Regions from separate parts of the Streptomyces sp. NPDC001832 genome, predicted to be linked through region 2. Evidence: riboswitches for the same ligand, from Rfam matches in the RefSeq annotation. Region 2 holds a riboswitch; each other region holds the start of a gene.
The links. A riboswitch is a leader RNA that binds a small molecule or an ion and turns the genes downstream of it on or off. The one in region 2 is predicted to bind cyclic di-AMP.

Region 1 (5,255 bases), on a different contig from region 2:
GGAGGATCTCGTCGGCCGGATCTTCGCAGGCCACCTGCGTTCCATCGTCGGCGGACTGACAGTGGAGCAGATCATCCGCGAGCGCAACCGGGTCTCCCAGGAGGTCATCGCGGGCAGCCACGGCGAGATGGAGAAGCTCGGCATCGTGGTGGACGCCCTCCAGATCCAGGAGATCGACGACGCCACTGGCTACATCAAGAACCTCGCCGCCCCGCACGCCGCCGCGGTCGCCAGTCAGGCCCGGATCGCCGAGGCCAAGGCCGACCAGGAAGCCAGCCAGCGCGAGCAGCAGGCCGCCGCGCTCAAGGCGGAGTACGAACGCGACACCGCGATCAAGCGGGCCGGTTTCCTCGCGGAGACCGAGCAGTACAACGCCCGGGCCGCGCAGGCCGGGCCACTTGCGCAGGCCAGGGCCTCGCAGGAGGTCATCGAGGAGCAGACGGCGCTGGCCGAGCGGCAGGCCGGACTCGCGGCGCAACGGCTCGAAGCGGAGGTCAGGCGTCCGGCGGATGCCGAGGCGTACCGTCAGCGCACCCTCGCGGAAGCGGCCCGTGACCGGGCGAAGTTCGAGGCCGACGGCGGCGCGTACACCGAGCGGGCCCTTGCCCAGGCGCAGGCCGACGCCAACACCGTGCGCGCCGCCTCGCTGCGCGACGGCAATCAGGAGCTCATCGCGGCCAACCGCATCGTGGAGAATCTGCCCGCCCTGGCCGACGCCGCCGCCCGCAGTATGTCGGGGGCCGATCTCACCGTTCTCAACGGCACCAACGGAGTCAACGAGATGGCGGCCGGCGTGGTCGGCCAGGGGCTGGCGATCCTCCACTCGCTGCAGCGCGGCGCGAACCCGATGAAGCCCCCGGCGGTCAAAGGGAAGGCCACCCCCCACATCTCCGATACGAACTGAGGGGTGCGGGGGCCGGGTGACTTGCGTACGCCTTTGGCCACGCCGGGCGCACGTACTGAAAGCCGGGCGCACGTAGTGAAAGCCGGGCGCACGTACCGAAAGCGGCGGTCATGATTCGCCGAGTGGTCATGAGCGCTCTGGACATGCCGTAGAGTTGTGTTCACCGACGCGGGGTGGAGCAGCTCGGTAGCTCGCTGGGCTCATAACCCAGAGGTCGCAGGTTCAAATCCTGTCCCCGCTACTGAAGAATCAGTCCCGGCACGCACGCAGCGTGCCGGGACTGATTTATTTTTGTTGTGTCCGGGGCGTGGGGCGGTCGGCCCAGGTTGGTGTGAGCTGTACCGCGCACGTACCCCCATTGGCTGATGAGGAGTCGCCGCTGCGCTGCGCTCCGGTGAGCCTGGGGGTGGGGCGCGGTACCGTCCGCAGCCGCGCGCGTACCGGGCAGGAGACCACAGGTGTGGAAGCGGCTGAAGCGGCGCGGCAGACATGCCGGGGGCGGCGACGCCCGTGCCATGCGGTTCGTCCGCATGCTGCCCGCCCTGATGATCCTCGGCGGGCTGGTGTTCGATGTCCTCACCCCGCCGATCTTCACCGCCATTCCGCTGTTTGTGGCGGCGCCGTTGATCGCCGCGCCGTTCTTCTCGCTGACCAGCACCATCTGTACCGGCATTGCCGCGATGGTGGCCGTCACCGTGGTGCGGCTGTCCAGCAACACATTGCCGCCGGCCGTGCCCTTGACCGAGCTGCTCACCCTGGCCACCGTCTCGGCCCTCGCAGTCCTGATCAACACGGTCGTACGGCGCGGCGGTGAGCAGCTGGCCTCCGCGCGGGTCATTGCGGAGACCGCCATGCGGGCGGTGCTGCCGAAGCCGTCCGACCGGATCGGCGGGCTGCATGTGGCGGCGCGGTACGAGGCGGCGCAGGCGGACGAGTACGTCGGCGGCGACCTGTTCGCCGTGATGGACACCCCACAGGGGGTGCGGCTGGTGGTCGGGGACGTACGGGGAAAAGGGATCGGCGCCGTGGAGTCGGTGGCGGTGCTCATCGGGGCGTTCCGGGAGGCGGCCGAGCAGGAGCGTTCGCTGGAAGGCGTGGCGCAGCGGCTGGAGCGGGCGCTGGCGCGGGAGGGGGCTCGGGGCGGGCTGGACGCGGTGGAGGGCTTCACCACCGCCGTGCTGGCCGAGATCCCGTCCGGGGTGTCCCGGGTGCGGATCGTCAACCGCGGTCACCCCGAGCCGATCCTGCTGCATGCGGACGGGGCGCTGGAGGTGCTGGGGCCCTCGGTACCCGCACTGCCGCTCGGGATGGAGCTGGGGGCGTGGCCCGACCGGGCGGACGAATGGGATCTGCCGGCGGGGGCGACCCTGCTTCTCTATACCGACGGTCTCTCTGAGGCGCGGAACGCCGATGGGGTCTTCTACGATCCGGCGGCCCGGCTGCGCGGTCAGATCTTTCCTGGGCCGGAGGAGCTGCTGTCCGCGCTGACCGATGATGTACGGCTGCACACGGGCGGCGAGACGACCGACGACATGGCGCTGCTCGCGGTCGTACGTCCCGCGGAGGGGCAGCTGGACCGGCGCAGGACCGTGAGGATTGTGTCCCTGGAAGAGGCGTGAGGGGTGCGGCAGGTGCGTCGTGCGGGCTGGCTGACTTGTGCGGGTCGGGTGCTTCGCGTGGCCCCAGTGCTTCGCGTGGCCCGGGACGCGGCCTTGGGTGCGGGACGCCACCGTGCGTAACTGAAAGGCGCCGCTCCGCATAACGTTTGACGCAACGTCAGGAACCGGGTAATGGCTGAGGGGCGATCAAGTCATCCTATTGCACCCGGTTGTGTCCCGTAAAGTCCTGGCCAAAGACCTGAGCGATCAGTGGGAACAGCTTGGAATCAGGCCCGTGTGTCTATTAACGTTCGATAACGCAGCGCGGTCGTCCCAGCCGTCGTCAGTGGCGGCACCGTGCGCGAGCGCCGAATTCCGCAAGGGAACCGGGGAACCATCTACATGGGGTGAATCGGACACCTGTGTCTCGTGAGAGGCGTAGGGGCCGTAGGAGACCTTCCTGCTCCGAACCCGTCAGCTAACCCGGTAGGCGAGAAGGAAGGAAAGGAGTGCGCCCCCGTGGCGTCCAACAAGCCTGCCCCCGAAGCCCCCTCTCGGTTCAACCCCGAGTTCAGCTCCGGCTTCGGCGCTGACTTCGGATCCGGTTTCGGCTCCGACCACGGAACCACCGGGACGGGAACGGCGTTCGGCGCCGGTTACGGCACCGAGCCGGGCGGCGACTTCGCCGGTGAGACCGGCAGCGAATTCCGCGTCGACGGCAACGGCCGGCCCGGCGGAAGCTGGGACGAGTGGAACCCCACCGAGGAGTCCGTCCGCCCCGTACGCGGCAAGCACCGCGTCGCCAAGCAGCGCAACGGACTTGCCCGTAGCTCCACGGTGCTCGGGGTCGGCGTCATCGCGGCAGTCGGCGCGGGCGGCATGGCCACCGCGCAGAGCAAGCCGCCGGTCTCCATCTCCCTTCCCGACTCCATCTCGGACAGCCTCCCCGACGCCAAGTCCCTTGCCGGCGTGGGCTCCCTGTTCTCCGGTGAGTCCGAGGCCGACAAGTCCGAGGCCGTCGCCGCTACCGCCCCGCTCACCACCGCCGGCCTCACCACCGCCGAGGCCGAGCAGGGCGCGACGGATGCGGGCGAGGCACTCCGCGCCCGCATCCTCCAGCAGGCCGAGCAGCAGCATGACGCCGCCGCCGCCGAAGCCATGGCGGCCCAGGAGAAGGCGGCCGCGGAGAAGGCCGCCGCGGAGGCCAAGAAGCAGCAGGACGCGGCCGAGGCCAAGGCCGCCGCCGAGAAGAAGAAGGCGGAGGAGGAGGCCAAGGCGAAGGCCGAGGCGCTGCGGCTCGCCAAGCTCGCCGCCAGCTATGCCCTCCCGACCTCCTCGTACACGGTCACCTCGACCTACGGCCAAGCCGGCTCGATGTGGTCCTCCGGCCACCACACCGGACTTGACTTCGCGGCGCCGACCGGCACCCCGATCAAGGCCGTACACGGCGGCACCATCAAGTCCGCAGGCTGGTCCGGCTCGTACGGCTACCGCACGGTGCTGGAGCTCGAGGACGGTACGGAGGTGTGGTACTGCCACCAGTCCTCGATCAGCGTCAGTGTCGGCCAGAAGGTCACCACCGGTGACACCATTGGCCGGGTCGGCGCGACCGGCAATGTCACGGGCCCGCACCTCCACCTGGAGGTCCACACCCCCGACGGCGCGGGCATCGACCCGATGGCCTGGCTGCGCGACAAGGGCCTCAACCCTTGATCCACCGGGCGGCCTACTCCCGGCCCTCGTGATCCGAGCCGGTTCACCGGCCGTTGAACCCCGGCAGCCCTGACGCTCACCCCCGACGTCAGGGCTGCCGGCCTGTCGGAATGGCGGACGCCGCCTGACGAGGACGGCCGGGCCGTCCACGGATCGCGGCCGGCTGCTCGCGAACGCCCCTACTGCGGTGGCGACGTTCGGTGCGGGGTCAGGTACGGGTTGTAGCCGTAGCCGCCGTACTGCGTGTGTTGCGGGAACGGGTGCGCGAACGCGGCCGTCGGCAGGGGGTGGGGGCGCAGGCGTCCCGTAGCCTGCGCCGCGTACGTCAGGGCGGGAGCGGCCACGCCCCTGCGCTGCCAGAGGTGGTGCAGCAGCTCCAGCTCGCGCTCGGCGAAGTCCGGGCCCGCCGCCCCGCGGCGCGCCTGTCGGCGCAGCGAGGCCAGTGACGTCGCGAACGATTCGTACTCGGCGACGGTGCGGGCGGCAGCCCTTCCGCGGGCCTTGGCCTGCGCTTTGGCATGAGCCCTGACCTGGGCCGACGGCCTGGACCCGGGCGACACGTGCCCCGGTCCGAATCCTGGCGCGTGCCCTGGCCCGAATCCTGGCGCGTACGCCGTTCCGTACGGGCTTCCCCAGGCTGCGGCGACGTGTTGTCGGCGTGCCGCCTCGCGTGCCATGCCGCGGGCCCGCATCGAGGAGAGGGCGAGCGGTTCGGCGGGGGTCAGCCAGCCGGCCGCAGCATAGGCAGGCAGCTCGGCGGAGAGCGCACGCAGCTCCCGCTGGCGCGACCAGATCGCCAGCCAGGTCACCAGGCCGAAGACCGGGACCATGAACACCCAGTACACGGCATAGAAGCCGTACGGGCCGAATGACGCCGACCCGTTCCACAGGGCGTGCATGCCCATGGCGAGGACGAGACCCAGCAGCGGCAGCACGATACGGCGGATCCGGCGGCGCCGCGCACTGACCGCGGCCAGTCCGAAACCTATTCCGGTCAGCACCGTGAAGAGCGGATGCGCGAACGGCGACATCACCGCCCG
Region 2 (5,255 bases):
GTCTCCCACCCCGCACGCTCCGAAGGCCGACAGGACGAACATCACTTCCAGGCACAGCACCACGTTCGCCGTCGACACGGCCGGCCAGGGCGCGCCGCTGATCCTGATCGACAGCGCCTTCAACGACCGCGCGACCGTGGCCGGGCTCGCCAACATGATGCCGGTCGTTGACCTTCACACCCTCCCGTGCGCAAACGGTCCAGCCCAGGCGGCGCAGCGCCATCCACGCGTTCGACGGCAGCTTCCTTCGCCCGGGGTCCTCACCGTGGGCCAGCGTGTCCACGTCGGCGGTGTTCCAGTGCTCGGCCAGCGCGCTTCGGTCATGCCCGCCACGAGGCCGGCACACGAGCCCACCCGTTCCGCCAGAGCAGCGCAGGTGAGGACTTCGCCGGTCTTTTCGTCCACGCCCGACCGGGCGAGGGCGCGGGCACAGGCGGTGCGGGAGATCTCGCCGTCGGCGAGGGGCGGTTCTCCTTCAGGCCAGAGCCACGGTCCCGGACGACCTTGAGGATCTCTCCGGCAGAGGTGGCCCGAAGCTCCTGCTCCTGGGTTTCCAGACAGGACTCCTGTCCCAAGGGGCCGGAGACGCGCACATACAGAACCTCCCGACGGGGCGGGAGGATGCGGAGGCGCTACCGCGCTTGCCGTCGATGGCCCACTGGCGAAGCGTCATCGGGTGTATCCCGAGACGCTTCGCCGCCTTGGACGTGCGCAGCAACTCCATGCACGCAACTGCATACGCACAAACGCTAGGGATAACTAACGAAGTTGATGAGCCTATGAGCCTAGAGCGGCAGGAGGTCCGGCCGCTTCGCCTCGACACGGTCGCCGGAGGACTCGCCTCGCAGCCGCCGTCCGATCCACGGGACCAGGTACTCGCGTGCCCAGTGGATGTCGTCGCGCCGTACTTCGAGTACGCCGCGCTGCGCCTGCGGGGGCCATTCCTGGTCCGGGTCGGCCGGCACGTCGATGCCGAGGACCTGGGCGGCGCGCAGCGCGACCCTGGTGTGTCCCTCGGGCGACAGATGGAGCCTGTCGTCGTCCCAAGCGCGCCTGTCCTGAACGGACCGTAGCGACCACAGGTCGAGGACCGGGCAGTCGTAGCGGTCGGCGATGGACCGCACATGCGCGGTGTAAGTGGCGATCTTGCCGCGCAGATGCCGCAGCACGGGAACGCCTCGGGTATCGAAGCCGGTGGTGACCAGGACGATGCCGACCGATTCGGTCAGCTCGGCGACCGCGCGCTCGAAGCGCTCGGCCACGTCGTCGGGATCGGTGCCGGGCCTGATGATGTCGTTGCCGCCCGCGCAGAAGCTCACCAGGTCGGGTGCGAGTTCCTTGGCGCGCGGCACCTGCTCCTCGACGATCTGGTCGAGGAGGCGCCCGCGTACGGCGAGATTGGCGTACCCGAAATTCCCGTGAGCGGAGCCTTCGGTGCTTGTCCCCGCATCGGGCTCAGGGAGCTGGTCCGCGAGAAGTGTCGCGAAACGGTCCGCCCAGCCGACGAAGGTTCCGTCGGGGCCGGGGTCGCCGACTCCCTCGGTGAAGCTGTCGCCAATCGCTGCGTACGACTCGATGACGCCATGCCGGTTGATGACGCCACGTTGATTTTTTTTCGAATCGTCTGCCACGAACGCTTATCCTGCACCGTCGAATGTGACCTACGCGACCGTAATAAGAGGTTGGGGGCGAGATGGACGGTCCGGTCAGGTTTCGGCAAAGGGGGGAATAGGCCCGACCGGCAAATGGGGTGGGAGAAGGGGCAGTGCGCCGCTGCACACCGCCCCTTCTGTGTTGCTCAGGTCATGCCTTGTAGCTCAGGTCATGCTTTGCTGCTCAACTGCCCGGCCGTTCGGCTCAGACATAGATGCCGTGCGAAGCCAGGTAGGCGACCGGGTCGATGTCCGAGCCGTACTCCGGGCCCGTGCGGACCTCGAAGTGCAGGTGCGGGCCGGTGGCGTTGCCGGTGGCGCCGGAGAGGCCGATCTGCTGACCGGTGCTCACGGTCTGGCCCGCGGAGACGGAGATCGAGGACAGGTGGCCGTACTGCGAGTAGTGCCCGTCGGCGTGCTTGATGACGACCTGGTTGCCGTACGCGCCACCCCAGCCGGCAGTGACGACGGTGCCGGAGGTGATGGCCTTCACGCTGGTGCCGGTGGAGACGGGGAAGTCGATCCCGGTGTGGCTGCCGCTGGACCAGTTGGAGCCGGAGGCGCGGTATCCGGTGGTGTGGTTGCCGGGCACCGGGTGGCTGTAGCCGGAGCTGTTGCTCTGACTGGCCGGGGCGGAGGTCTCGGACTCCGTGACCGTCGAGGCCTTGTCCGGGGCGGACTTGGCCGGGGCGGACTTCTCCGCGGCCGACGAAGGCGCAGAGGGTGCCTTCGGCGGGAGGGACTCGCCCGTGTCGGCACCGGTGCCGAGCGTCAGCTTCAAGCCCGGGAAGATCAGGCTGGGGTCTTCGCCGACGGCCTGGCGGTTGTCCTCGTACAGCTTCTGCCAACCGCCGTTGATCTCGTGCTCAGCGGCGATCTGCGACAGGGAGTCGCCGGAGACGACGGTGTACGTCGTGGTGGCGGCCTGCTTCTGCGCGGCCGGCTTGGCCGGGGCTGCGTGGTTGGCGGCGGAGGCCGACTGCGGCGCGGCGGTCGGGGCCGAACCCTGCGCGGCGTGGGCACCAGTGGCACCGAGCAGTGGCAGAGCGATGACGGCACCCCCGGCGCTGGCGGCGGCGACGCCACGGGCGATGGCGCTGGACTTCGTACGACGATGCTTACCCGATGTGGGCATGACGTGCTTCCTCTCCGGCGCCTGCGAGGTGAGCTGTCGGGTTCGGGCTGGAGATGCCCGGCCGCGCCGAGCGCGACTTCACCCCGAGCCGGCCGGATTTCTCCGATCGGCGGCCTACCTGGTTCCCCCGCTCCTGCCACGCGATGAGTGGGTGCGAATTCCGGGCGGCGGCAGGATTAGGCGGTCCGCCCGGATTGACGGCGACCGTAAGCGAGTCGGGACGGAGAGAACAAGCCACGGGTTCCGCACCGGAATCCGTGCTCGGAAATCGGTGCGGAATTCCGGTCACACTCCGTGGATTAAGGATCTTGCCTTTCCGCGCCACGCACGGAATACCCGACCGCCCCGCCAGCACAGAACGTCACGGATATGACTCCGCTCACGAGAGGGCAGCCATCTCCCTTACGAGCGGGGCACATTGTGACAAATGCGCCCATTACGGACATGTCATGCTCATCATTCGCGTCGGAGCCTCAGGACCCGCGCGTCGAGATCGCCCCGAAGCCCGGTGTGCAGCCCCCGATGCAGCAGTACCGAACCGTGGTTCACCACCTCCGTATCCAGGCAGGTGTACGTTGCTGCGGGGTCGAGCCCACGCAGCGGCAGGGCCCAGGGCCGCTTCCCGCGCCTCTGCGCCTCCAGCCACATCAGGACCTCGGTCTCGCCCCCGTGGACGTACTGGACCGCGCCGAGTCCGCCGCGCGGGCGCGCAGCCGGTGCAGCGCGCCGCGCTGCACCGCCCGCCGGATCTGCTTGTAGAGATTCACCCAGGCCCGCGCCTCGGCCAGCTTCTCCTCACTCCACTCGGTGAGGTCCCCGCCGACCCCGAGGCACACCGGCCATCGCGCTCACGAAGCAGCGGTTGAAGTCCCATTTCACATAGTCGACGGGCGCGCTGGAGAGCAATGTGTCCAATTGCTCCCACAGATAGTCCTGTACATCGGTGCGGGCCGGATTGAGTACCAGTTGATTACGGAACTCGGTCCGTGCCGGCCCTGGGAAATGCTGCACCCAGTCGGGGCGTGCGCGATAGAGATCGCTGTCGGCATTGACCATTTCCGGCTCGACCCAGCTACCGAACTGCATGCCGAGTCCGTGCACTTCGTCTGCGTGTGATCGCAACGTGGCCGGAAGCCCTTGGATGGGGTCTCCCCTGCTCGAACGAAGCTGAGAGCTTGGGGAAGTGCCGGGCATCGCGACAGGGAAAACCTTGCCGGTCGCGGCACTAGGTGATCAATTCCAAGGGATACCTGCGGAGGGTGTGGGGTGGGCGGCGGCCGAAACCACCGCGAGACGGTCAGGCGGCAGGCTGCCGGCCCTGGTTGTCGAGGTCGCAGCGGGCGGTCAGGCGTCAGGGTCGACTTCGGGGTGCGTGAACCGCACGGGCTTGCCCAGCGACCGGGCGTAGGCGATTTCGGCTCGGGTGCTGTCTCCGATGTAGTCGCCGACTACGAGCACCTCATCAGCGAGCCGGATCTTCGCTCGGTGCAGATCGTCGAGTCGAACCTTCAGCGCCTCGGCCTCGACAGGATCGGACCAAAGTTCGTGCGGCGACTTCATGTCACAGCCCGGTTTGACGACAATCTTTCCGGCTTTGGTCTCCCGCAGATCGGCCTCGGTCATCTCGGTCATGAAGCGGGTGGAGCCGCAGATAACGACGATACGCGGGAGGCTCAGCTGCTTCTTCGCGTCGGCGAGCCTCTCCTCGGGGGTGAGCAGTTGCGGGTATGACACTGGTTCCTCCTGGTGGTGTGGTCCAAGGGGTGCCTGCGGAGACGAGAACGAGGGTGTCCAAGATCGTTTTGTGACGAACGACGTGGACACCCTCGCGACAGCACTCTATGCGACGACCGACGACATCCTGAAGGAGCATCCTGGGCTGGTGGTCACCCTCGCCACGATGCAGGCCATACTCGGCTTCACCTCCGAGGCCAAATGGCTCCGCCATGCCCGTGCCCACCTGCGCCACCTCTTCCCCTACCTGCCCCAGCAGCCCGGCTACAACAAGCCGCTGCGCAAGGCCGCCGGTCTGATGCGAAGCGTCAACCGGATCCTGGCCGCCACCACCTCGGTGTGGAGCGACGACGTATGGGTCGTGGACTCCACCCCGGTGGAGTGCGGCCGCTCCCGCGAGACCGTCAAACGCTCCGACCTGGCAGGCTGGGCCGAATACGGCTACTGCGCCAGCCACAGCCGCTTTTTCTGGGGCCTGCACCTGCACCTGGTGTGCACCCTTCAGGGCCTGCCCATCGCCTTCGTCCTGACCGGGGCCAAGGCCGACGAACGCGAGACCCTCCTTGACCTCCTGGCAGCCGAATGCGAGCTTCTGCGAGAGCGCCCCCGACAGACTCTCATCGGCGACAAGAACTACTTCGGCCGTGGTTTCGAACGCGAACTGTCCGAGCGTGGAGTCCAGTTGCTGCGGCCGGCCCGTAAAGGTGAACGGGAACGGCCTGGTGCAGCACTGT
Region 3 (5,255 bases), on a different contig from region 2:
TGTCTGTGCGCTTGCTTAAAGTGGCAGGGCTCGCAAGAAATCCAGTATCGCGATCGAAGGGACGTACATGCCCATGGGTCACACGGCCACAGCCCAGGCCGGCTCCGGCGGCTTGACAGCGACCGAGCACCGTCTGGCCAACGGCCTGCGCGTGGTGCTCTCCGAGGACCATCTGACCCCGGTCGCCGCGGTCTGCCTCTGGTACGACGTCGGCTCGCGCCACGAGGTCAGGGGACGCACCGGTCTGGCTCACCTCTTCGAGCACCTGATGTTCCAGGGCTCCGGCCAGGTCAAGGGGAACGGCCACTTCGAGCTGGTGCAGGGAGCCGGCGGTTCGCTCAACGGGACCACCAGCTTCGAGCGCACCAACTACTTCGAGACCATGCCTACGCACCAGCTGGAGCTGGCCCTCTGGCTCGAGGCCGACCGGATGGGCTCGCTGCTCGCCGCGCTCGACGAGGAGTCCATGGAGAACCAGCGCGACGTCGTCAAGAACGAGCGCCGACAGCGCTACGACAACGTCCCCTACGGCACGGCGTTCGAGAAGCTGACGGCACTGGCCTACCCCGAGGGCCACCCGTACCACCACACGCCGATCGGTTCGATGGCCGACCTGGACGCCGCGACCCTCGAGGACGCCCGCACCTTCTTCCGTACGTACTACGCGCCCAACAACGCGGTGCTCTCGGTCGTCGGTGACATCGACCCCGAGCAGACCCTCGCCTGGATCGAGAAGTACTTCGGCTCCATCCCGTCCCATGACGGCAAGCAGCCGCCGCGCGACGGCACGCTCCCCGAGATCATCGGCGAGCAGCTGCGCGAAGAGGTGCATGAGGAGGTGCCTGCGCGGGCGCTGATGGCCGCCTACCGGCTGCCGCACGACGGCACCCGTGAGTGTGACGCGGCAGACCTCGCGCTGACCGTGCTCGGCGGCGGTGAGTCGTCGCGGCTGCACAACCGCCTGGTCCGCCGTGACCGTACTGCCGTGGCGGCCGGGTTCGGGCTGCTGCGCCTGGCCGGTGCGCCCTCGCTCGGCTGGCTGGACGTCAAGACGTCCGGCGGCGTCGAGGTGCCGCAGATCGAGGCCGCGGTCGACGAGGAGCTTGCCCGATTCGCTGCCGAGGGCCCCACGCCCGAGGAAATGGAGCGTGCGCAGGCCCAGTTGGAGCGCGAGTGGCTGGACCGGCTCGGTACGGTCGCCGGCCGCGCTGACGAACTCTGCCGGTTCGCCGTGCTGTTCGGCGACCCGCAACTCGCTCTGACCGCCGTCCAGCGGGTGCTCGATGTCACCGCGGAAGAGGTCCAGGCGGTCGCCAAGGCCCAGCTGCGCCCCGACAACCGGGCGGTGCTGGTCTACGAGCCGGTCGAATCGGCCGAGCCCGCAGACGCAGCGGACGCCGAGACCGGCGCCGACGACACCGACGCGCACGAAGGAGCGGACAAGTGACCGAGGCTGCCGCGACTGGAGTTTCGATGCAGTACCACCCGCAGCCGGCTCCCGGCGTCGCCCGCCCCTGGGCCTTCCCCGCGCCGGAGCGATGCGCCCTGCCCAACGGCCTCACGGTGCTGCGCTGCCACCGCCCGGGCCAACAGGTCGTGGCGGTCGAGATCTTCCTCGACGCCCCGCTGGACGCCGAGCCCGAGGGCCTGGACGGCGTGGCCACGATCATGTCGCGGGCGCTGTCCGAGGGCACCGACAAGCACACCGCCGAAGAGTTCGCCGCCGAGCTGGAGCGCTGCGGCGCCACCCTCGACGCGCACGCCGACCACCCCGGCGTCCGGGTCTCCCTGGAAGTCCCGGCCTCCCGGCTGGCCAAGGCTCTCGCACTGGTTGCCGAGGCACTGCGGGCGCCCGCCTTCGCCGACAGCGAGATCGAACGGCTGGTACGCAACCGGCTGGACGAGATCCCGCACGAGCAGGCCAACCCGGCCCGGCGCGCAGCCAAGCAGCTCTCCAAGGAGCTCTTCCCGGCCGCGGCGCGAATGTCGCGCCCGCGCCAGGGCACCGAGGAGACGGTGGAGCGGATCGACTCGGCGGCTGTGCGTGCCTTCTTCGACGCCCACGTCCGGCCGTCCACGGCGACCGCCGTGGTCGTCGGTGACCTCACCGGCATCAACCTGGACGCCCTGCTTGCCGACACCCTCGGCGACTGGTCGGGAGACACCGCGGAGCCCCGTCCCGCCCCGCCGATCACCGCCGACGACACCGGCCGAGTGGTGATCGTCGACCGTCCGGGCGCGGTGCAGACGCAGCTGCTGATCGGCCGGATCGGCGCCGACCGGCACGACAGCGTATGGCCGGCCCAGGTGCTGGGCACTTACTGCCTGGGCGGAACGCTCACCTCCCGGCTGGACCGTGTGCTGCGCGAGGAGAAGGGCTACACCTACGGCGTCCGGGCCTTCGCCCAGGTGCTGCGGTCCTCGGCCCCGGGTTCCGCCTCGGGGGCGACGGGTGCCGCGATGCTTGCCATCAGCGGATCGGTGGACACGGAGTCCACGGGGCCGGCGCTGAAGGATCTGTGGACGGTCCTGCGGACCCTGGTGGTCGAAGGGCTGACCGATGAAGAGCGCGAGACGGCCGTGCAGAACCTCGTGGGTGTCGCGCCGCTGAAGTTCGAGACGGCGGCCTCGGTCGCGGGCACCCTCGCCGACCAGGTCGAGCAGCACCTCCCGGACGACTACCAGGCACAGCTGTATGCCCGGCTCGTGGAGACCGGCACGGTCGAGGCGACCGCAGCCGTGGTCAACGCGTTCCCGGGTGACCGGCTGGTCACGATCCTTGTCGGTGACGCGGCACAGATCGAGGAGCCGGTCCGGGCCCTGGGCATCGGAGAGGTGTCGGTGGTCGCCGGCTGACAGTCGTGCCCGCCGCGGACGCCGGACGGCCGGCCGGGCCGAGGCGGACGCCGCCCGCCCGGCCGGCCTGTTGCGTGTGACAGTCCACCGGTCGACTGTCACGTTCGACCGAGCACCGACGGAACCGGCCGGCCCACCGACCCGTCACGCGTTCATATCGGGACAGAAAAGGAAGACCCGGGTGAGATCTCACTCACACGGGTCTTCCTTTTTTGTTCGTTTTTTGGGGAGGTTGCCTGTTTGCCCTGTGGGATGCGCTACAAAACGCCCTGTCCGTTTGGTGAATGAAAGTGACCCCCCTTAGCGTCAGCTGGGCTGTCCGTCACTCGTATGCCGCATCCGCGACGTACCGGACAGCCATCGCCGAGTCCCTGTCAGGCGTGAGCCTGGGGAGCCGGGGACCCATGGAGTCCCTGGGGTGAATCGGATGCCTGAGCCTCGGTGAGGCCGGGACGTCCGTAGGAGACCTTCCTGCTCCGAACCCGTCAGCTAACCCGGTAGGCGAGAAGGAAGGAAAGGATCAGCCCCTTCATGGCGTTCACCCGTGCCACCGGGAAGCATCGTGCCCCGAGCCGACTGACGCGCAGGAGCGCGAAGATCGCCGGAGTCGCGGCTCTGGCCACCACCGGCGTCGTCGGCGGCATGGTCTCTCCGGCCCTCGCCGCGGACTCCTCCGTCAGTGAGACCGGTCTGAACCAGGTCATAGCCATCGAGGGCGCCATCGCCGACCAGATCGACGCCCAGGCCGACGCGCAGAAGCACCAGGCCGATGTTGCGGCGAAGGCGGAGGCCAAGAAGAAGGCCGAGGCCAAGAAGAAGGCCGAGGCCAAGAAGAAGGCCGACGCCAAGAAGAAGGCGAAGGCCGAGGCCGAGGCGCGCGCCGAGGAGGCCCGCGCCGCCCGGTCTGCCGAGCGCGCTCGCCTGGGTTCCTACCAGCTTCCGGTCGCCGGCTCTTACGTCACCACCGGCTACAAGTCCAGCGGCTCGCTCTGGTCCTCCGGCAGCCACTCGGGCATCGACTTCCACGCCGCGTCCGGCAGCTCCGTCGTCGCTGTCGGCGCCGGCACGGTCGTCGAGGCAGGCTGGGGTGGCGCGTACGGCAACAACGTCGTGCTCCGGATGACGGACGGTACGTACACGCAGTACGGCCACCTCTCCTCGATCAACGTCTCCGTCGGCCAGAGCGTCGGCGCCGGCCAGCAGATCGGCCTCTCCGGCTCGACCGGCAACTCCACCGGCCCGCACCTCCACTTCGAGGCCCGGACCACGCCGTCGTACGGCTCAGACATGGACCCCGTCGCCTACCTGCGCGCCCACGGCGTCAACGTCTGACGACGCTTCACCCGCATCATCTCTTCGAAGGCCCCTGCAGCACTGCCGGGGCCTTCGCCGTGCCCGACCTTCGCGCCGTCCCGCAAACGTTGGCGGCTTCCTTTGGGCTGCCTGAATTCGCTCCCGCCCCCGAATAGGACAAACACACCTCGCGGTCTCCCGGGTCAGGAAAACGAAAAAGCCGCGACCCCGAATGCAGGTGCCGCGGCTCTCTCACAGGACATGGTTCAGACGGTCTCCGGAAGCTCGTCAAGGCCTTCGGCGACAAGCTTCGCCAGACGGTCCAGGGCGGCTTCGGAGTCGTCCGCCTCGGACGCGAGCACGATCTCCTCGCCGCCGTGCGCGCCAAGACCGAGCACCGCGAGCATGGAGGCGGCGTTCACCGGGTTGCCGTCGGCCTTGGCGATCGTCACGGGGATGCCGGAAGCCGTGGCGGCACGGACGAAGATGGAAGCGGGGCGGGCGTGCAGCCCCTCGGCCCAACCGACGTTGACGCGGCGCTCAGCCATGGTTCTGCCCTTCATGAAGCAATGGTTGTCTAGACCAGTCTCTCATGTGGTGCGCGGTGCTCCGGCCGAACCGGGGCACGCCCACAACCCGTGCTGTGCCCGCCGATCGGCCCCCTCAGACTGCCCCGGCCCCAAGAACTACGCGACCGCTGACGCAGTCGTAGTCTTTGCGCATGCAGCCCTCGCCGGAGCAGAGTCCGCATCACGCGTATCCCGACCACTGGGAAGCGGACGTGGTCCTCCGTGACGGAGGAACCGCCCGGATCAGGCCCATCACCACGGACGACGCCGAACGGCTGGTCAGTTTCTACGAGCAGGTCTCCGACGAGTCGAAGTACTACCGTTTCTTCGCCCCGTACCCGCGCCTGTCCGACAGAGACGTGTACCGCTTCACCCATCACGACTACGTCGACCGGGTGGGGCTCGCGGTCACGGTCGGCGGCGAGTTCATCGCGACCGTCCGCTATGACCGGATCGACGAGCGGGGCAGGCCGGCCTCCGCACCCGCCGACGAGGCCGAGGTCGCCTTCCTGGTCCAGGATGCGCATCAGGGCCGGG
Region 4 (5,255 bases), on a different contig from region 2:
GGGATCGCGGTGTCCCGCAAGTACGTCCGCGCAGTCCCCCGAGCCCGCGATCGAGGCCCACGGGCTCGGCAAGAAGTACCGGCGCGGCTGGGCCCTGCGCGACGTCTCCTTCCGGCTGCCGGCCGGGCGGGTCTGCGGTCTCGTAGGACCCAACGGCGCCGGCAAGAGCACGCTGATGGGCCTGGCCACCGACATGATCCGCCCGACGACCGGCGCGCTGCGGATCTTCGGCGCGGCCCCTGGTTCGACGGAGGCGGTCCTGCGCACCGCGTTCCTCACCCAGGAGAAGCCACTGTTCCGGCGCTTCACCGTGGCCGAGACGCTGCGGCTCGGTCACGAGCTGAACCCCCGCTGGAACCAAGGGGTCGCCGAGGGCATCGTCCGCGCGGGCCAGGTGCCGCTGGCGGCGAGGATCGGCACGCTGTCCGGCGGTCAGCGCACCCGCGTCGCCTTCGCCCTGGCCTTCGGAAAGTGCCCTGACCTGCTAATCCTCGACGAGCCGATGGCCGACCTCGACCCGCTGGTCCGCCGCGAGCTGATGGCCACGCTGACGGCGGCGGCGGCCGAACGTGGCACGACGGTACTGATCTCCTCGCACATGCTCGCCGAGCTGGAACACATCTGCGACTTCCTCCTCGTCGTCGCGAACGGCGGCCTGCGTCTCGCGGGCGAGGCGAACGAACTACGGGCGGCACACGCCCTGTTCGCGGTCTCGCCGGACACCTCGTTCCCGGCCGGGAGCCCGCACCGGGTCATCGGTTCCGAGTCGCCCGGCGTCGAGGGCCGACCCGGCGTCCTCGTACGGCTCGGCGCCCCGATCCAGTACGGCGGACAGGCCGAGCCGCCCACTCTGGAGGAACTGCTGCTCGCCTACCTGCGCTCACCCGACGCCCCGCCGTTGATCACCCCCGGCGCCCAGGTCGGCGACGTCCACGACGTCCTCACCCGCGACCGGCAGAAGGCTGTGACCGCATGACCAAGCTCACCCACGCCCCTGCCCGTACGACCCCCGACGCACGCCCCTCACGCAAGGGCCCCCGATTCGGCCTGATCTGGCTGATCTGGCGCCAGCACCGTGCGGCGTTCTGGACCCTGCTCGCCCTGACGCTCCTGACGACGCTGGCCATGATCTACCTGCGCGGCCAGCTGACGGACTACCTCGCCACGTCCCCCCAGAAGAGCCTCCCGCCCGACATCGAGAAGTACACCGGCCGCCTGTTCAGCGTCGGAAGCTACCTGGGCTACGCCCCCATACTGGCGGGCGTCCTGATCGGCGCCCCGCTGATCGCGGGCGACCTGGAGTCCGGCACCGCAAAGCTGGTGACCTCCCAGTCAGTCAGCCGCCTCCGCTGGCTCACCACGAAGCTCGCGATGCCCGCCGCGCTGATCGCCCTGTCCACCACCGTGCTGGGCGCCGTCTTCACCTGGTGGTGGAACCCGGTCAGGAGCCGTGCCGACAACCTGGACTGGACGAGCAGCGCGTTCTTCGACGTCACGGGGATCATGCCAGCGGCCTACGCCCTGCTCACCTTCACCGTGGGTGCGGCGATCGGCATGCTCCTGCGACGCACGCTGGTGTCGATGGTGGTCACACTCGGCACAGTGGTGGCGATCGGCTTCATCTGGGACCGCTTCCGCCTAAACCTGGGCCACGTCCTGTCGGTCACCACCCACAAGGGCGTAGGCCCCGACGCCCGGCAGCCGGAACTGCCCGCCGGTGCGGTGCAACAGGGCCAAGGCACGTACTTCCTCACCGACTCGGGAACCCGCCTGGACTGGACGACGTGCCTGGACAAGATGGAGAACACCCGAGCCCACACGTCCTGCCTGGAGTCAAAGCACGTCATCGGCTACGCGGCCGACTACCTCCCGGCCTCCCAGATGCAGCCGATGCAGTGGCTGGGAGCAGTCATCATGCTCACAGTCACCGCGGCCATCGTCACGTTCATCGTCGTGTGGGGACGGAAGCGGCTCTTTTGAACCATAGGCCCTGCAGGCCCCGTCGCTGCCTCCTCGTCCGACTCCGAGTCCGATCGAGATATATAGGCACCCCCGCGTCACGCAGAAACCCCGGCCCGGCGCGTACGGGGGATTGGGCGCCGGGCCGGGGAGCTCAGGGAGGAGAGAGCCTGGACTACTTCGTCAGGTGCAGCTGCTGACCCGGGTAGATCAGGTCGGCGTCCGTGACGATGTCCTTGTTCAGCTCGAACAGCTGCTGCCAGCCACCCTCGACCTTCTGGTCGGCGGCGATCTCGCTCAGGGAGTCGCCGGGGGCGACCTTGTACTCGCCGTCGCCCTTCTCGACCTTCCCGCCGGTCGGTGTGGTGACGGTCTCCTTCGACTCGGCCTGCGGAGCGGCGGAGCCGTCCGAGGGGGAGGCGGCCGGGGGCTCGGTGGGCTCGGTCTGCTCCGGCTGGGCCTGCTGCTCCGGCGCGGCCGGGGTGCTCTCCTGCTCGGTGGCATTGGAGCTGGAGCTGGAGGTGGAAGTGGAGTTCGAGGAGGAGCCGGTGTCGACGCCCGGGTCGACGCCGTCGTTGGTCAGGCCGCCGGCACTTGCGCAGCCCCAGGCACCCGGACCCTGCATGTCGAGGAGCTTCTCGGCGGTGGCGATCTGCTGGGCCTTGGTGGCCAGGTCGGCACGGGGGGCGTACTGCGTACCGCCGGCGGCGGCCCAGCTGGACTGCGAGAACTGCAGGCCACCGTAATAGCCGTTACCGGTGTTGATGGACCAGTTGCCACCGGACTCGCACTGGGCGACGGCGTCCCAGGTGGCGACGGAGGCGGCGGAGGCACTGGTCGCGCCCATCAGCGGTACGGCGACAGCGGTACCGGCGACACCTGCGAGCGTGGCGGCACGGACAGCCTTTGACGGGCGGCGGTGCCTGCCCTTGCTGGAAAACAGCATGGAACTTCTCCTCACCGACGCCTACGAGGTGAGCTGTCGGGTTCGGGCCAAGTGAGTTGCCCGGTCGCACGTCCTAGCACGCGACTTCACCCCAAGCCGGCCCCGATGCGTCATTCGACGATCGGGCCCAGCGCCTACCTGGGTCCCCCGCTCCTGCCTACGGCGCTTTACGCGTCTGTTCCCTTCGACCGACGGCAGGATTCGGCGTGACGATCGAAGGGGCCCGCGGTGCGAGCGGTTCTGACCGTAAACATACGCAACCCTCACATTCAAAGACGGACACATCGGACAATCGGCCCGTACTCGCATCTGAGGAACCGTCGTTTTCGCAGGTGGCAGCGGTACGGAGGGGTTCCCAGGCGCGACACGCCAGTTGACGCAAAGAGACCCATGTCTCACTTACACATAATCGGACATAGGTCTCTGAACTACCCAGATTTTTGAGGCCCTTTTGGCCGAATTCAGACTGCCCTCACTTGGCCTTCACGTCGAGATCGAGGCTCTGGCCAGGAAGGATGAGGCCCGGATCGGAGCCGACGGCATCCTTGTTGGCCTCATAGAGCGCGGGCCAGCCACCGGGAACCTTCTGCGCGTCAGCAATCGCCCAGAGGTTGTCGCCGGGGTGCACGGTGTACGCGCCTTCGGCGGCCGACACACCCGCGTCGCGCGCGCCGGCGTCACCGCGGGAGGCATGACGGCCCGACTCACGGCCGGCGCCGCCGTTCGCGTCCCGGCTCCCCTCGGAGGCCGGCGCGCCGCGATGCTTACCACCGACACCGTCGGGCGAATCGGAAGAGCCGGATGAATCGGGCACATCGGAGGGCGGGGTGGCCGACGCGGTGGTCGAATGCTTCGTGGAAGGCTTCGCCTTGCCTGAAGACTTGTCGGCGCCATCCGGGCCCTTCGAGCTCTTCGAACCACCCGTACCGCCCGACGCGCGGCCCGACGGCTTGGTGGTGTCATCGGACGAGGCCGCCGACGTACCGTCAGCCGACTCCGTGCTCTCCGTCGGCTCGGCGGAGGACGCAACCCCCGGGTCGACACCGGGCAGCGTCCCGTCCACCGCGAGGCCGGAGATGACCGCACAGCTGGGCCATGCCTGCGGGCCCTGGTCGTCCAGGACCTTCTCGGCCACGGCTATCTGCTGCGAGCGGCTGGCAAGGTCGGCACGCGGGGCGTACGACTCGCCGCCGTACGCCTTCCAGGTCTTCTGCGAGAACTGAAGGCCGCCGTAGAAGCCGTTGCCGAGGTCGGCGCTCCACATGCCGCCGCTCTCGCATTCGGCCACCTGGTCCCAGGTCGTGGCTTCGGCTGCCTGTGCACTGGCCGCGCCGAGCAGCGGAATGGCGATGGCCGATCCGGTCACGCCCGCGGCGACGACGATGGCGGGTGCCTGACGAGGGCGACGGTGTCTGCCGTTCGCGGAGCCCATGGGGTTGCCTTCCGTGTGACTGACGAGTGACTGGTGAGTCGAACGGTGAACCTAACTGGACTCGAACGTGTGTCACAAGTCGATGCAGCGCAGATCACGTGAAAGTCACAGCGTTGACGGAGTGTCATCTTGCGCCAGGGCGGCCCCCGGTGTGAACTCCACGGGCAGCGTGCGCAGTCCGCGCATGAGGAGCCCGCCACGCCACCGCAAATCGGTAGGTTTCACCGCAAGAAGCAGGTCCGGAAGGCGCTTCAGAAGCGTGGCGAGCGCGGCCTGCCCCTCCAGTCGCGCGAGCGGTGCTGCCATCGCCTGTAGGCGGGACTCGTCCTTCATGAGTTTGGCGAGTTCGCGCCATACGGTGTTCTCGATGTCGTTGGCGTTGAAGTACGGCTCGCCGCACGACTCTTCTTCCACCCGGCCAGCCGCCGTAGCTGACCTTCAGTTAGCCGGGGCCGGCCGAGACGCCCGATACCGTCGCCAGGTGAACCACATTCCGACTCCGGAACTCTTCTCCTGGGAGTTCGCAACCGACCCGTACCCCGCCTACGCCTGGCTGCGCGAGCACACGCCCGTGCACTGGACGGAACTGCCGTCCGGGGTGGAGGCCTGGCTCGTGACCCGTTACGTGGACGCTCGACAGGCGCTCGCCGACGCCAGGCTGTCGAAAAACCCCGAACATCACGCGGATGACGCCCAGGGCCGCACCAAGACCGGTATTCCCGGGGAGCGCGGTGCCGGGCTCATGACACATCTGCTGAACATCGACCCGCCCGACCACACCCGGCTGCGCCGCCTCGTCTCCAAGGCGTTCACCCCGCGCCGAGTCGCCGAGTTCGCGCCCAGAGTCCAAGAGCTGGCGGACGGCCTTATCGATGGCTTTGCCGGGCGCGGCGAGGCGGAGCTGATCCACGAGTTCGC

Region 1: another riboswitch for cyclic di-AMP. It lies ahead of ABT115_RS25480 (M23 family metallopeptidase); the one in region 2 lies ahead of ABT115_RS10480 (M23 family metallopeptidase).
Region 3: another riboswitch for cyclic di-AMP. It lies ahead of ABT115_RS17085 (M23 family metallopeptidase); the one in region 2 lies ahead of ABT115_RS10480 (M23 family metallopeptidase).
Region 4: another riboswitch for cyclic di-AMP. It lies ahead of ABT115_RS28950 (transglycosylase family protein); the one in region 2 lies ahead of ABT115_RS10480 (M23 family metallopeptidase).

Annotation. Positions count from the first base shown of each region.
Region 1 covers NZ_JBEOYU010000042.1:40,213-45,467, forward strand. The annotation lists gene ABT115_RS25465 (SPFH domain-containing protein) at 1-904, shown strand, start outside; tRNA gene ABT115_RS25470 (tRNA-Met) at 1,072-1,145, shown strand; gene ABT115_RS25475 (PP2C family protein-serine/threonine phosphatase) at 1,420-2,523, shown strand; cyclic di-AMP (ydaO/yuaA leader) riboswitch at 2,859-3,010, shown strand; gene ABT115_RS25480 (M23 family metallopeptidase) at 3,022-4,215, shown strand; gene ABT115_RS25485 (PrsW family intramembrane metalloprotease) at 4,395-5,255, opposite strand, start outside.
Region 2 covers NZ_JBEOYU010000009.1:108,032-113,286, forward strand. The annotation lists gene ABT115_RS10475 (SGNH/GDSL hydrolase family protein) at 786-1,631, opposite strand; gene ABT115_RS10480 (M23 family metallopeptidase) at 1,858-2,787, opposite strand; cyclic di-AMP (ydaO/yuaA leader) riboswitch at 2,791-2,947, opposite strand; partial or broken gene ABT115_RS10485 (GH36 C-terminal domain-containing protein) at 3,244-3,918, opposite strand; gene ABT115_RS10490 (hypothetical protein) at 4,132-4,521, opposite strand; gene ABT115_RS10495 (IS982 family transposase) at 4,592-5,255, shown strand, end outside.
Region 3 covers NZ_JBEOYU010000019.1:8,454-13,708, reverse strand. The annotation lists gene ABT115_RS17095 (M16 family metallopeptidase) at 68-1,447, shown strand; gene ABT115_RS17090 (M16 family metallopeptidase) at 1,474-2,856, shown strand; cyclic di-AMP (ydaO/yuaA leader) riboswitch at 3,208-3,375, shown strand; gene ABT115_RS17085 (M23 family metallopeptidase) at 3,388-4,188, shown strand; gene ABT115_RS17080 (HPr family phosphocarrier protein) at 4,416-4,697, opposite strand; gene ABT115_RS17075 (bifunctional acetate--CoA ligase family protein/GNAT family N-acetyltransferase) at 4,871-5,255, shown strand, end outside.
Region 4 covers NZ_JBEOYU010000061.1:15,394-20,648, forward strand. The annotation lists gene ABT115_RS28940 (ABC transporter ATP-binding protein) at 1-976, shown strand, start outside; gene ABT115_RS28945 (ABC-2 membrane transporter-related protein) at 973-1,980, shown strand; gene ABT115_RS28950 (transglycosylase family protein) at 2,135-2,905, opposite strand; cyclic di-AMP (ydaO/yuaA leader) riboswitch at 2,909-3,080, opposite strand; gene ABT115_RS28955 (transglycosylase family protein) at 3,378-4,337, opposite strand; partial or broken gene ABT115_RS28960 (cytochrome P450) at 4,443-4,643, opposite strand; gene ABT115_RS28965 (cytochrome P450 family protein) at 4,705-5,255, shown strand, end outside.